2 regions of the Cellulosimicrobium sp. 4261 genome follow, and region 1 is predicted to be linked to the other one. Evidence: riboswitches for the same ligand, from Rfam matches in the RefSeq annotation. Region 1 holds a riboswitch; the other holds the start of a gene.
The links. Region 1 has a riboswitch for S-adenosylmethionine ahead of ABIE39_RS00955 (aminotransferase class V-fold PLP-dependent enzyme). Riboswitches for the same ligand answer to the same signal wherever they lie in the genome.
Positions count from the first base shown of each region.

Region 2: it holds a riboswitch for S-adenosylmethionine, as region 1 does, so the genes downstream of both, ABIE39_RS14235 (methylenetetrahydrofolate reductase) here and ABIE39_RS00955 (aminotransferase class V-fold PLP-dependent enzyme) in region 1, are expected to answer to the same signal.

Region 1 is NZ_JBEPOQ010000001.1:204,804-209,904, reverse strand. It holds gene ABIE39_RS00970 (class I SAM-dependent methyltransferase) at 1-226, opposite strand, end outside; gene ABIE39_RS00965 (O-succinylhomoserine sulfhydrylase) at 401-1,651, opposite strand; gene ABIE39_RS00960 (rhodanese-like domain-containing protein) at 1,648-2,139, opposite strand; SAM riboswitch class IV at 2,440-2,555, shown strand; gene ABIE39_RS00955 (aminotransferase class V-fold PLP-dependent enzyme) at 2,589-4,022, shown strand; gene ABIE39_RS00950 (GNAT family N-acetyltransferase) at 4,135-4,782, shown strand; gene ABIE39_RS00945 (CsbD family protein) at 4,904-5,077, opposite strand.
Region 2 is NZ_JBEPOQ010000011.1:95,638-100,738, forward strand. It holds gene ABIE39_RS14220 (LytR/AlgR family response regulator transcription factor) at 1-566, shown strand, start outside; gene ABIE39_RS14225 (heavy metal transporter) at 563-1,012, shown strand; gene ABIE39_RS14230 (sodium:solute symporter family transporter) at 1,009-2,532, shown strand; SAM riboswitch class I at 2,622-2,724, shown strand; gene ABIE39_RS14235 (methylenetetrahydrofolate reductase) at 2,730-3,791, shown strand; gene metE (5-methyltetrahydropteroyltriglutamate--homocysteine S-methyltransferase) at 3,824-5,101, shown strand, end outside.

The DNA of each region.
Region 1 (5,101 bases):
TGCGGGCGACGTCGAGCGACGCGCCGGCCGGGTCGAGGCCGACCACCTCGACACCGCGCTGCGCGAGCAGGCACGCGAACGTCCCGGTGCCGCACCCGACGTCGAGCACACGGCGCACGCCGAGCTCCTCGACGATCGCGACGTAGGCGTCGAGGTCGGACCGGTCCGGGTCGAGCGGGTCGTAGAGGACGGCGAGGCGGGAGTCGTCGAAGATCGCGTCGGGCACCCTCCGACGCTACGAAGGCACGGCGCGCTCGGTCCACCCGATTCCGGGAAGCCGGGTGCCGAACAGGCCCCTGCTGCCCGCCGAGCAGGCGGTCGTGGTTCGTCCCGGCGCCGGGACGAACTGATACCGCCTGCTCGGCGGGGGGAGGGGGAGGGGGGCGGGAGGGGGCGGGGGTCAGATGTTCAGCGCCCGGGCGACGTCCTCGATGATGTCTTGCGGGTCCTCCAGGCCCACCGACAGGCGCACGGTCGTCTCCGCGATCCCGACGGCGGCGCGACCCTCGGGGCCGAGCTTGCGGTGGGTCGTCGTGGCCGGGTGCGTGACGAGGGACTTCGCGTCGCCGAGGTTGTTCGAGATGTCGACGACCTGGAGCGCGTCGAGGAACGTGAACGCGCGCTTCTTCGCCGTCTCGGGGTCGGTGCCCTCGGGCACGGCGAGGTCGAACGTCACGACCGTCCCGCCGCCGCTCTGCTGCGACCGCGCGAGCTCGCGCTGCGGGTGCGACGCGAGGAACGGGTACCGCACGCGGCCGATCCCGGGGAGCTGCTCGAGCGCCTCCGCGACCTGCGCCGCGGCGGCGTTCTGCGCGGCGACGCGCACGGGCAGCGTCTCGAGGCCCTTGAGCAGCACCCACGCGTTGAACGCCGAGAGCGACGGCCCGGTGTTGCGGATGAACGTCTGCACCGGGCCGGTGACGAACTCCTCGGTCCCGAGGATCGCGCCGCCGAGCACGCGGCCCTGCCCGTCGATGTGCTTGGTCGCCGAGTAGACGACGACGTCGGCCCCGAGCTCGAGCGGCCGCTGCAGCAGCGGGGTCGCGAACACGTTGTCGAGCACGACGACCGCGCCCGCAGCGTGCGCGAGCTCGCTCACGCGCCGCGCGTCGACGATGTCCTGCATGGGGTTGGACGGCGTCTCGAAGAAGACGACGTCCGCGGGGGTGGACAGCGCCTCCTCCCACTGCGACAGCACGTGACCGTCGACGTAGTCCGTCCGCACGCCCCACTTCGCGAAGATCTCGTCGAAGATGACGAGGCTCGACCCGAAGAGCGCGCGCGCCGCGACGATGCGCGACCCGGACCGCACCAGCGCCGCGAGCGCCGTGAACACGGCAGACATGCCGGACGCCGTCGCGTAGCACGCCTCCGCGCCCTCCAGGAGGCGCAGACGCTCCTCGAACGTGTGCACGGTGGGGTTGCCGTAGCGCGAGTAGACGAACCGGTCGAGCTCTCCCTGGAACGCGGCCTCGGCGTCCGCCGCGCGGTCGTACGTGTAGCCCTGGGTGAGGAACAGCGCCTCGGACGTCTCCTGGAACTCGGTGCGCGCGTGACCGCCGCGCACGGCGAGCGTCGCGGGGCGGGCGCTCGCGGGCAGGGGCTTGCGGCCGGAGCCGCCGGGCACGCTCCCGGGCACGGCCGCGCTCACCGGGCGGCCTCGTCGAACGTCGTGGTGGGCAGCCCGCGGACCTTCCAGCCTTCGACGTCCCGCAGGCCCGAGAATCCCTGGGCCCCCTCGAAGCCCTCGAGCACGTTGTACGACGGCCCGAGCCCGGCGGCCGTGGCCGCGCGCGCCGCGCCGATCGACCGCTGGCCCGAGCGGCACAGGAACACGACGGGACGCTCGTCGCCGGGCGTCAGGCCCGACTCGACGAGCTGGTCCAGGAACCGCGGGTTGGGGCCCGCCGGGGTCACCCACTCGTCGAACACGACGTCGCGGCCGAGGTCCGCGGCGTCGGGCACGCCGATGGTGCGCCACTCGCCCTCGGTGCGGACGTCCACGAGCACGGCGCGCTCGTCGTGCGCGAGCAGGTCCCACGCCTGCTGCGGGGTGAGGTCGCCGGCGTAGCCGACGGCGGGTCGTGCGTCGGGCAGCGCCGACCCCGCTGCCGGCGCCTGCTGGGACTGGTCGCTCATGAGAGTCCTCCTCCATCGATCGTGGCAGTAGCACCCTGCGCCCGGCCGCCGAGGCGGTCCGGGGGGTTGCTGCGGCGTCGACGTGCCACGTCACTCGGCCGCTCCGGATGGTTGGCTCGGATCGTACGCCACGCGTCCGACGCGCGGAACGCCCGTCTCGGGGACCGGCGTCGGGGCGGGGGTGCCCGACGCCGCGCGGCCCCGGCCGCAGCCCCCGGCGTTGCATGCCACGTCCCGCCATCCGAGACGCCGTGACCACCGGTTGACACGCTGCGGTGCTCACGGACATCCTGGTCGACAGGTCATGAGTGCCAGCGCGAAACCCCGGTTTGCTGGCCGGCAACCCTCCTCTCGCGGCGGGGTGCCCCGGGTGACGACCAGGCCGCACGCCGACCGGCGGGTGGCAAGCGCGGGGAGGTTCTCCCCGGACGACCCTGGAGGACTGTGCCATGACTGCTCTCGCGGACGTCTCGTGTCCCACCGACGCCCCGGCCCCTGACCTCACGGCGCTCGCCGACGCGCCCGCGCTCCTGCCCGTCGTCGGCGGGGACACGCTCGTCCCGCTCGTCGACGGCCGCAGCGTCCCGTACGCGAACCTCGACGTCGCGGCGTCGGCCCCGGCGCTGCGCTCGGTGGCCGACCGCGTGACCGAGGTGCTGCCGCTCTACGCGAGCGTGCACCGCGGCGCGGGCTACCTGTCGCAGGTCTCCACGGCGCTCTACGAGGCGTCGCGGCGCACGATCGGCGCGTTCGTCGGCGCGCGCGAGGACGACGTCACGGTCGTCACGCGCAACACGACCGACTCGCTCAACCTGCTCGCGGGCTGCGTCCCGGCGACCGCGGACGGCACGCCCGGGCGCGTGCTCGTCCTCGACGTCGAGCACCACGCGAACCTGCTGCCGTGGCAGCGCACGGGCGGCGCGACGGTCCTCGCGGGCGGCGCGTCCGTCGCGGAGACGCTCTCGGGCCTGCGCACCGAGCTCGCGCGCTTCCCGTACGCGCTCGTCGCCGTGACCGGCGCGTCCAACGTCACGGGCGAGTCCCTGCCGATCACCGAGGTCGTCCGCGCCGCGCACGACGCCGGCGCGCGCGTCGTGCTCGACGGCGCCCAGCTCGTCCCGCACCGCGGGTTCTCGCTCGCCGCGTCGGGCGCCGACTACGTCGCCTTCTCGGGGCACAAGACCTACGCGCCGTTCGGCGCGGGCGCGCTCGTCGGGCGTCGTGACTGGCTCGACGCGGGCACGCCCTACCTCGCGGGCGGCGGCGCCGTGCGTCACGTCGCGGTGACCGGGACCCAGTGGCAGACGGCGCCCGCGCGCCACGAGGCCGGCTCGCCGAACGTGGTGGGCGCCGCGGCGCTCGCGGCGGCGTGCGACGCGCTCGCCGCGCTCGACCCGGCCGACCTGCACGCGCACGAGGCGGCGCTGCGCACGGCCCTCGTCGCGGGCCTCGAGGCCGTCCCCGGTGTCCGGGTCGTGCGCGTCTGGGACGACGCCGTCGACCCGGTCGGCGTCGTGACGTTCGCCGTCGAGGGCCACGATCCGGGCCTCGTCGCCGCCTACCTCTCGGCCGAGCACGGCATCGGCGTGCGCGACGGGCGGTTCTGCGCGCACCCGCTGCTCGCGCGCCTCGGTTACGACGCGGGCGCGATCCGCGCCTCGGTGGGCGTCGGGACGACGGGCGCGGACGTCGTGCGCCTCGTCGAGGCCGTGCGCGCGTACGTCGAGCAGGGCCCGGCGACCCGGTACGAGGTCGTCGACGGCTGCTGGGCCGTCGTGGACGACCCCCGCCCGGTCCCCGCGGGGTCCGGCCTGGAGGGTCTCTTCGCGACCGCCGCGGCGGGCTTCCTCGCCGACGCCGCGGGCTGCGGACCGGCCGTCTGACCGGCGTCGGCGACCGACGGGGGAGCCCGTTCACCGGGCCGTCGCCGAGCGTTGTCCACCGCGTCGCCGGACCCTCTTGGCGCGGTGTTCCGCGTGTGCTCTGATATGCGCTGTGCTGCACGACGTCGTCCTCTCGGGGCACGGTTTCCGCCTGGAACCGCTGGCCCTGGAGCACGCTGAGACGCTGGCCGGCCTCGTCGACGAGGCGATGTGGTCTGGCATGAGCATCCCCCTGCCCTACGGGGTCGCGGGGATGGCCGATCTCGTGGCCGCGACGCGCGCGGCCCCCGACCTCACGGGCTTCGTCGTGCGCGCCGTCGACCCCGACGGCGCGCCCGGCGCTGTGCTCGGCAGCACGGCGTTCCGCGACCTGTCGCTCGTCGACCGCCGCGTCGAGGTGGGCCGCACGTTCTACGCGCGCTCCACGTGGGGGAGCCTCGTCAACCCCGTGACGAAGTGGCTCCTGCTGCGCCACGCGTTCGAGACGTGGGACGTGCACCGGGTCGGCTTCCGCGTCGACACGCGCAACGAGCGCTCGCTCGGCGCCATGCGCCGTCTCGGCGCCCACGAGGAGGGCGTGATGCGCGGCCACCGCACCGCGCCCGACGGGACGCGCGCCGACTCCGTGCTCTTCTCGATCCTCGCGCCCGAGTGGCCCGGGGTCGAGGTGGGCCTCCTCGCGCGGATCACCGCCCCGCGCGTCGTCCCGGTGCTCGCGCCGGCGGCGCCGGCGGACGTCCGGCCGCTCGCCGCGTCCTGACCCACCCCGCCCGGGCGGTCCTGCCCTGAGCGTTCCGCCTGATCGCCGCGAGCGCACGGTCCCGGAGACGCCACGAGGGCCCCGCCGTAGCGGAGCCCTCGTGGTCGAACGGTGGAGCATCTCAGCGGTCGAACGCGTCCTTGACGTCGTCGCCCGCCTGCTTGACGTTGGCCTTGGCCTGGTCGCCCTGGCCCTCGGCCTCGAGCCGCTCGTTGTCCGTGAGCTTGCCCGCGCCTTCCTTGAGCTTGCCACCCGCCTCTTCAGCGGCGTGCTTGGCCTTGTCTCCGAGTCCCATGGGTGCTCCTCTCGTCGGTACCTC
Region 2 (5,101 bases), on a different contig from region 1:
CCGCCGACGAGGCGCGCGCGCTGGAGGCGTTCGACGTCGAGGCCGTCGACTACGTCCTCAAGCCCGTGCGGCGCGAGCGGCTCGCGCGGGCCGTCGACCGCGTCGTCGAGCGGGTCGCGGAGCGCACCGCGGCGGGGCGCGCCCCCGCGACCGACGCGGCGGCGCCCGCCAGCGCCGCCGCTCCCTCGCCCGCGGCCGGTGGCCCGGCGGGAGGCGCCGCACCGGCCGACGAGACGCTCGTCGTGACGGTCGGCACGACGACGCGGCTCGTCCGGCGCAGCGCGGTGCGGTGGGTGCAGGCGCAGGGCGACTACTCCCGGCTCGTGACGGACACCGAGCAGTTCCTCGTGCGCGAGCCGCTCTCCGACCTCGAGGAGCGGTGGGCGCCCGCGGGGTTCCTGCGCGTGCACCGGTCGTACCTCGTGGACCGCGCGGCCGTGACCGCGGCGCGGTTCGGCGGGGCGCAGCCCGCGCTCGTCGTCGCCGGGCACGAGGTCCCGGTGAGCCGCCGCATGGTGCCCGCGGTCCGCGAGGCGCTCCTCGGGCCGCACCGGGGTGCGCCGTGACGGGCACCGACCCGCGCCGCGACGCGCGCGTGCGCGTCCGGTCCACGGACGTCCCCGCGGGCCCGAGCCCCGGCGAGGGCACCGCCCCGCGGGGCGGCGCGGCGTCGGGCACGGCGCGGGCCGGCGAGCCCGACGACGCCGCGACCGCGTACACGCGCGGGCTCGTCCGGGCCCAGCTCCGGCTCGGGCTGGCGTGCGTGGCGTCGTTCCTCGCCGTCGTCACGCTGCTCACGGTGACGATGAGCGGCGTGCCCGCGCTGGACGACGTCGTGGTGCTCGGCGTGCCGCTGCCGTGGCTCGTGCACGCGTACGGCTTCTACCCCGTGATCGTCGCGTTCGCGGTCGTCTTCGCGGTCGCGGCGGCGCGCAACGAGCGCCGGTACCGCGCGCTCGCCGAGGGAGTGACGCCCGACGAGCCCGGCCCCGACGACGGCGGTGCGCCGTGACCAGCGCGCTGCCCCTCGTCGCGATCGCGCTGCTCCTGCTCGCGACCGGGCTCATCGGGTTCTACGGCCTGCGGATCTCGCGCACCACGAGCGACTTCTTCGTCGCGTCGCGCACCGTGCGGCCGGTCTGGAACGCGTCGGCGATCAGCGGCGAGTACCTGTCCGCGGGCACGTTCCTCGGGCTCTCGGGCCTCGTGCTGCTGTCCGGCGCGGAGGCGTTCTGGTTCCCCGTCGGGTACGCGGCGGGCTACCTGCTCGTCCTGCTGTTCGTCGCGGGCCCCCTGCGGCGCAGCGGCGCGTACACGATCCCCGACTTCGTGCACGCCCGGCTCGACTCCGTGGTCGCGCGCCGCGTGACGAGCGTGCTCGTGCTCGTCATCGGGTGGCTCTACGTGGTCCCGCAGCTCCACGGGGCGGCGCTCGTCATCACGAGCGTGGCCCCGGTGCCGCCGTGGGTCGGCTCGGTGGGGATCGCGGTCGTGGTGAGCGCCGTCGTCGCCGCGGGCGGGATGCGCTCCATCACGTTCGTCCAGGCGTTCCAGTTCTGGGTCAAGCTCACCGCCCTCGCGGTGCCGCTCGTCGTCGTGCTCATGGCGCTCGGCGGGGCGTTCGAGCCCGGCGGCGCCGTCGTCACGTTCGACCCCGCCGCCGTGTTCCCCCACGAGGCCGGGCCGGGCGGCCTCGACGCGTACGCCACCGTCTCGCTCCTGCTCGCCCTCCTGCTCGGCACGACCGGCCTGCCGCACGTCCTCGTGCGCTTCTACACCTCGCCCGACGGCGGCTCGGCCCGCCGCACGACCGTCGTCGTGCTCGTCATGATCAGCGTGTTCTACATGGTGTCGAGCACGCTCGGGCTCGTGGCGCGGGTCGTCGCGCCCGACCTCGCGGCGCCCGGGGTGGCGGACACCGTCGTCCTCGCGCTGCCGACCCGCCTCGTGCCCGGGCTCGGCGGCGAGCTCCTCGCCGCGCTCGTCGTCGCCGGGGCGTTCGCCGCGTTCCTCGGGACGTCGTCGGGGCTCGTGGTCGCGCTGGCGGGCGTCGTGAGCCAGGACCTGTTCGGCGGCACCGTGCGGTCCTTCCGCTGGTCGGCGGTCGCGTGCACGCTCATCCCGCTCGCGTTCGCGCTCGTCACCATCCCGCAGGGCCTCGTGACGAGCGTCGGGACGGTGTTCGTCTTCGCGGCGTCGGCCCTGTCCCCCGTGATCCTGCTCGGCGTGTGGTGGCGCGGCCTCACCGCGCGCGGCGCGGTGGCGGGCATGGTCGTGGGCGCCGTCCTGTGCGCGACGGCGCTGCTCGCGTCGTCCGCGCTCGTCGCCGCGGGGTACGGGAGCCCGTCCGGCGACACGGCCGACGGCGTCCCCGGCGTCGTGCGCGCCCTGCTCGCCCAGCCCGCCGCGTGGACCATCCCGCTCGCGACGGCGACCGTCGTCGTCGTGTCGCTCCTCGACCGGCGCGGCCCGCCGCTGCGCACCGACCGGTTCCTCCGCCGTCTGCACGTGCCCGAACGCCGGAGGGCCTGAGACTCGTCGCACCGGGAGCGCCGACGACCCTCCGCATCTCACCTGGCGGGCGCTCTCGACCGCATGTCGGATGGGTCGTAGGATCGTGGCAACCATCCAGAGCGGTCGAGAGTCCTGGCTCGACGACACCGCAGCAACCCGCCGACGGAAGCCTCCCGAGGACAAAGGTGCTAACGCCAGGGTCGATGGAGTGACGCATGACCTCAGAGGCATCCTTCGCGCACCGTCCGGGCCGTCCGCGGCCGACGGTGTCGTTCGAGCTCATGCCCCCGCGCCGACCGGACGCGGCCCCGAAGTTCTGGGAGACGGCACGCCGTCTCGTCGCGACGCACCCCGACTTCGTGTCCGTGACGTACGGCGCCGCGGGCACCGACCGCGCGACCGCGCGCCAGGTCGTCGGACGTCTGCTCCAGGGCACGCCCGTGCTGCCGATCGCGCACCTCACGTGCGTCGGGGCGTCGCGCGAGGACGTGGAGTCGGTCATCACCGACTTCCTCGACGAGGGCGTGCGGAGCTTCCTCGCGCTGCGGGGCGACCCGCCGCGCGACCAGCCGGACTGGCAGCCCGCGCCCGACGGCGTCCGGTCGTCGACCGAGCTCGTCGCCCTGCTGCGCGAGGTCGAGGCGTCGCGCTGCGCGTCCGACCCGGCCGTCGCGCTGCGCGGCGCGGCCCGGCCGCTGACGATCGCCGTCGCGACGTTCTGCGACGGCAATCCCGCCGCCGGCACGACCCGCACCCAGGAGGTGCGCCGCCTGTGGCAGAAGCAGCAGGCCGGCGCGAGCTTCGCGATCACGCAGCTCTTCTACGACGCGTCGTCGTACACCGACTTCGTCGCCGAGGCCCGTGCGGCCGGCGTGACGATCCCCATCCTCGCCGGGCTGCTGCCCACGACGGAGCCCGCGCGGCTCCGTCGCGTCGAGGAGCTCACGGGCGTGCGCGCGCCCCAGCACCTGCTGGACGCGCTCGACGCCCTGCCCGACCCGGAGGCGCAGCACGCCTACGGGATCGCGTACTCGGTCGACCTCGCGCAGCGCGTCCTCGACGCGGGCACGCCCGGTCTGCACGTGTACACGTTCAACAAGCACCGCGCCGCTCTTGACCTGCTCGAGGGTGTCCACCTCGGCGGCGGGTCGGGCGGGACCGGGGGCGGCGCCAGCGCCGCCGCCGCCCCGCTCGTCCCGGACCTGGCCAGCGGGCCGTGGGTCACCGGCACCTCCCTGCCCCCGACGAGCGCCGCCACGCACGGCGCGCCCGTCTGACCGGTCCTCCGGACCAGCAAGAGGTTTCGATCATGGCCACTTCCGTACCCTCCCCTACCCAGAACCCGGTCGGATTCCCCGCCGGGACCGTGCTCGGCTACCCGCGCATCGGGCGCCGCCGCGAGCTGAAGAAGGCCGTCGAGGCGTTCTGGGCCGGCAAGACGTCGGCCGAGGAGCTCGAGGCCACGGCCCGCGGGCTGCGCCTCGCGACCGTGCGCCGCCTCGTCGAGCTCGGCCTCGGCGCCGACGACGCGTCCGTCCCCGGCACGTTCTCCTACTACGACCAGGTGCTCGACGTCGCCGCGTCCCTCGGTGCCGTGCCGTCGCGGTTCGCGTCGCTGGTCGACGACGCGGGCCGCCTCGACCTCGCGGGCTACTTCACCGTGGCGCGCGGCCAGGGGGACGACGCCCCGCTCGAGATGACCAAGTGGTTCGACACGAACTACCACTACCTCGTGCCCGAGATCGGCCCGGACACCCCGATCCGGTTCGTCGACGACCGCGTCGTGCGCGAGTTCGTCGAGGCGAAGGAGGCCGGTGTGGTGACGCGGCCCGTCGTCGTCGGGCCGGTGACGTTCCTCGCGCTGTCCAAGGCCGCGGACGACGCGCCCGCCGGGTACTCGCCGCTCGATCGTCTGGACGACGTCGTCGCCGCCTACGCCGACCTGCTGCGTGCGCTCGCCGCGACCGGCGCGCCGTGGGTGCAGCTCGACGAGCCGATCCTCGTCACCGACCCGGCGAACGCCGAGGAGCTCACCGAAGCGGTCGAGAGGGCATACCGCGCGCTCGCGACCGACCTCCGCCCGGTGCCGAACCCGGGCCCGCTCCCCACGGAGACCTCCGGGTCGGGAGAGATCCCCGGCTCGGCAGAGGACGTGCGGCCCGCCATCCTCGTCGCGGCGCCGTACGGTCGGCTGGAGACCTCGCCTGGACCCGACGGCCGGTATCACGACTTCCTGGCCGTCCTGTCGGACACGGACATCGAGGCGATCGCGCTCGACGGCGTCGCAGCCGACCTTCCCGACGGCCTGCCCCAGGGGCTCGGGACGAAGACCCTCGTCCTCGGCGTGATCGACGGGCACAACGTGTGGCGGGCGGACCTCGCCGCGAAGCTCGATCTGATCGAGCAGTACCCGACCGGAGCGCACCTGGGCGCGGTCGCCGTCGGCACGTCGACGTCGCTGCTGCACGTGCCGCACGACGTGGAGGACGAGACGTTCGCCGAGCCCGGCACCGCGTCGGGCACGACGCTCGACCCGCGCCTGCGCGACTGGCTCGCGTTCGCGGACCAGAAGGTCGGCGAGGTCGCG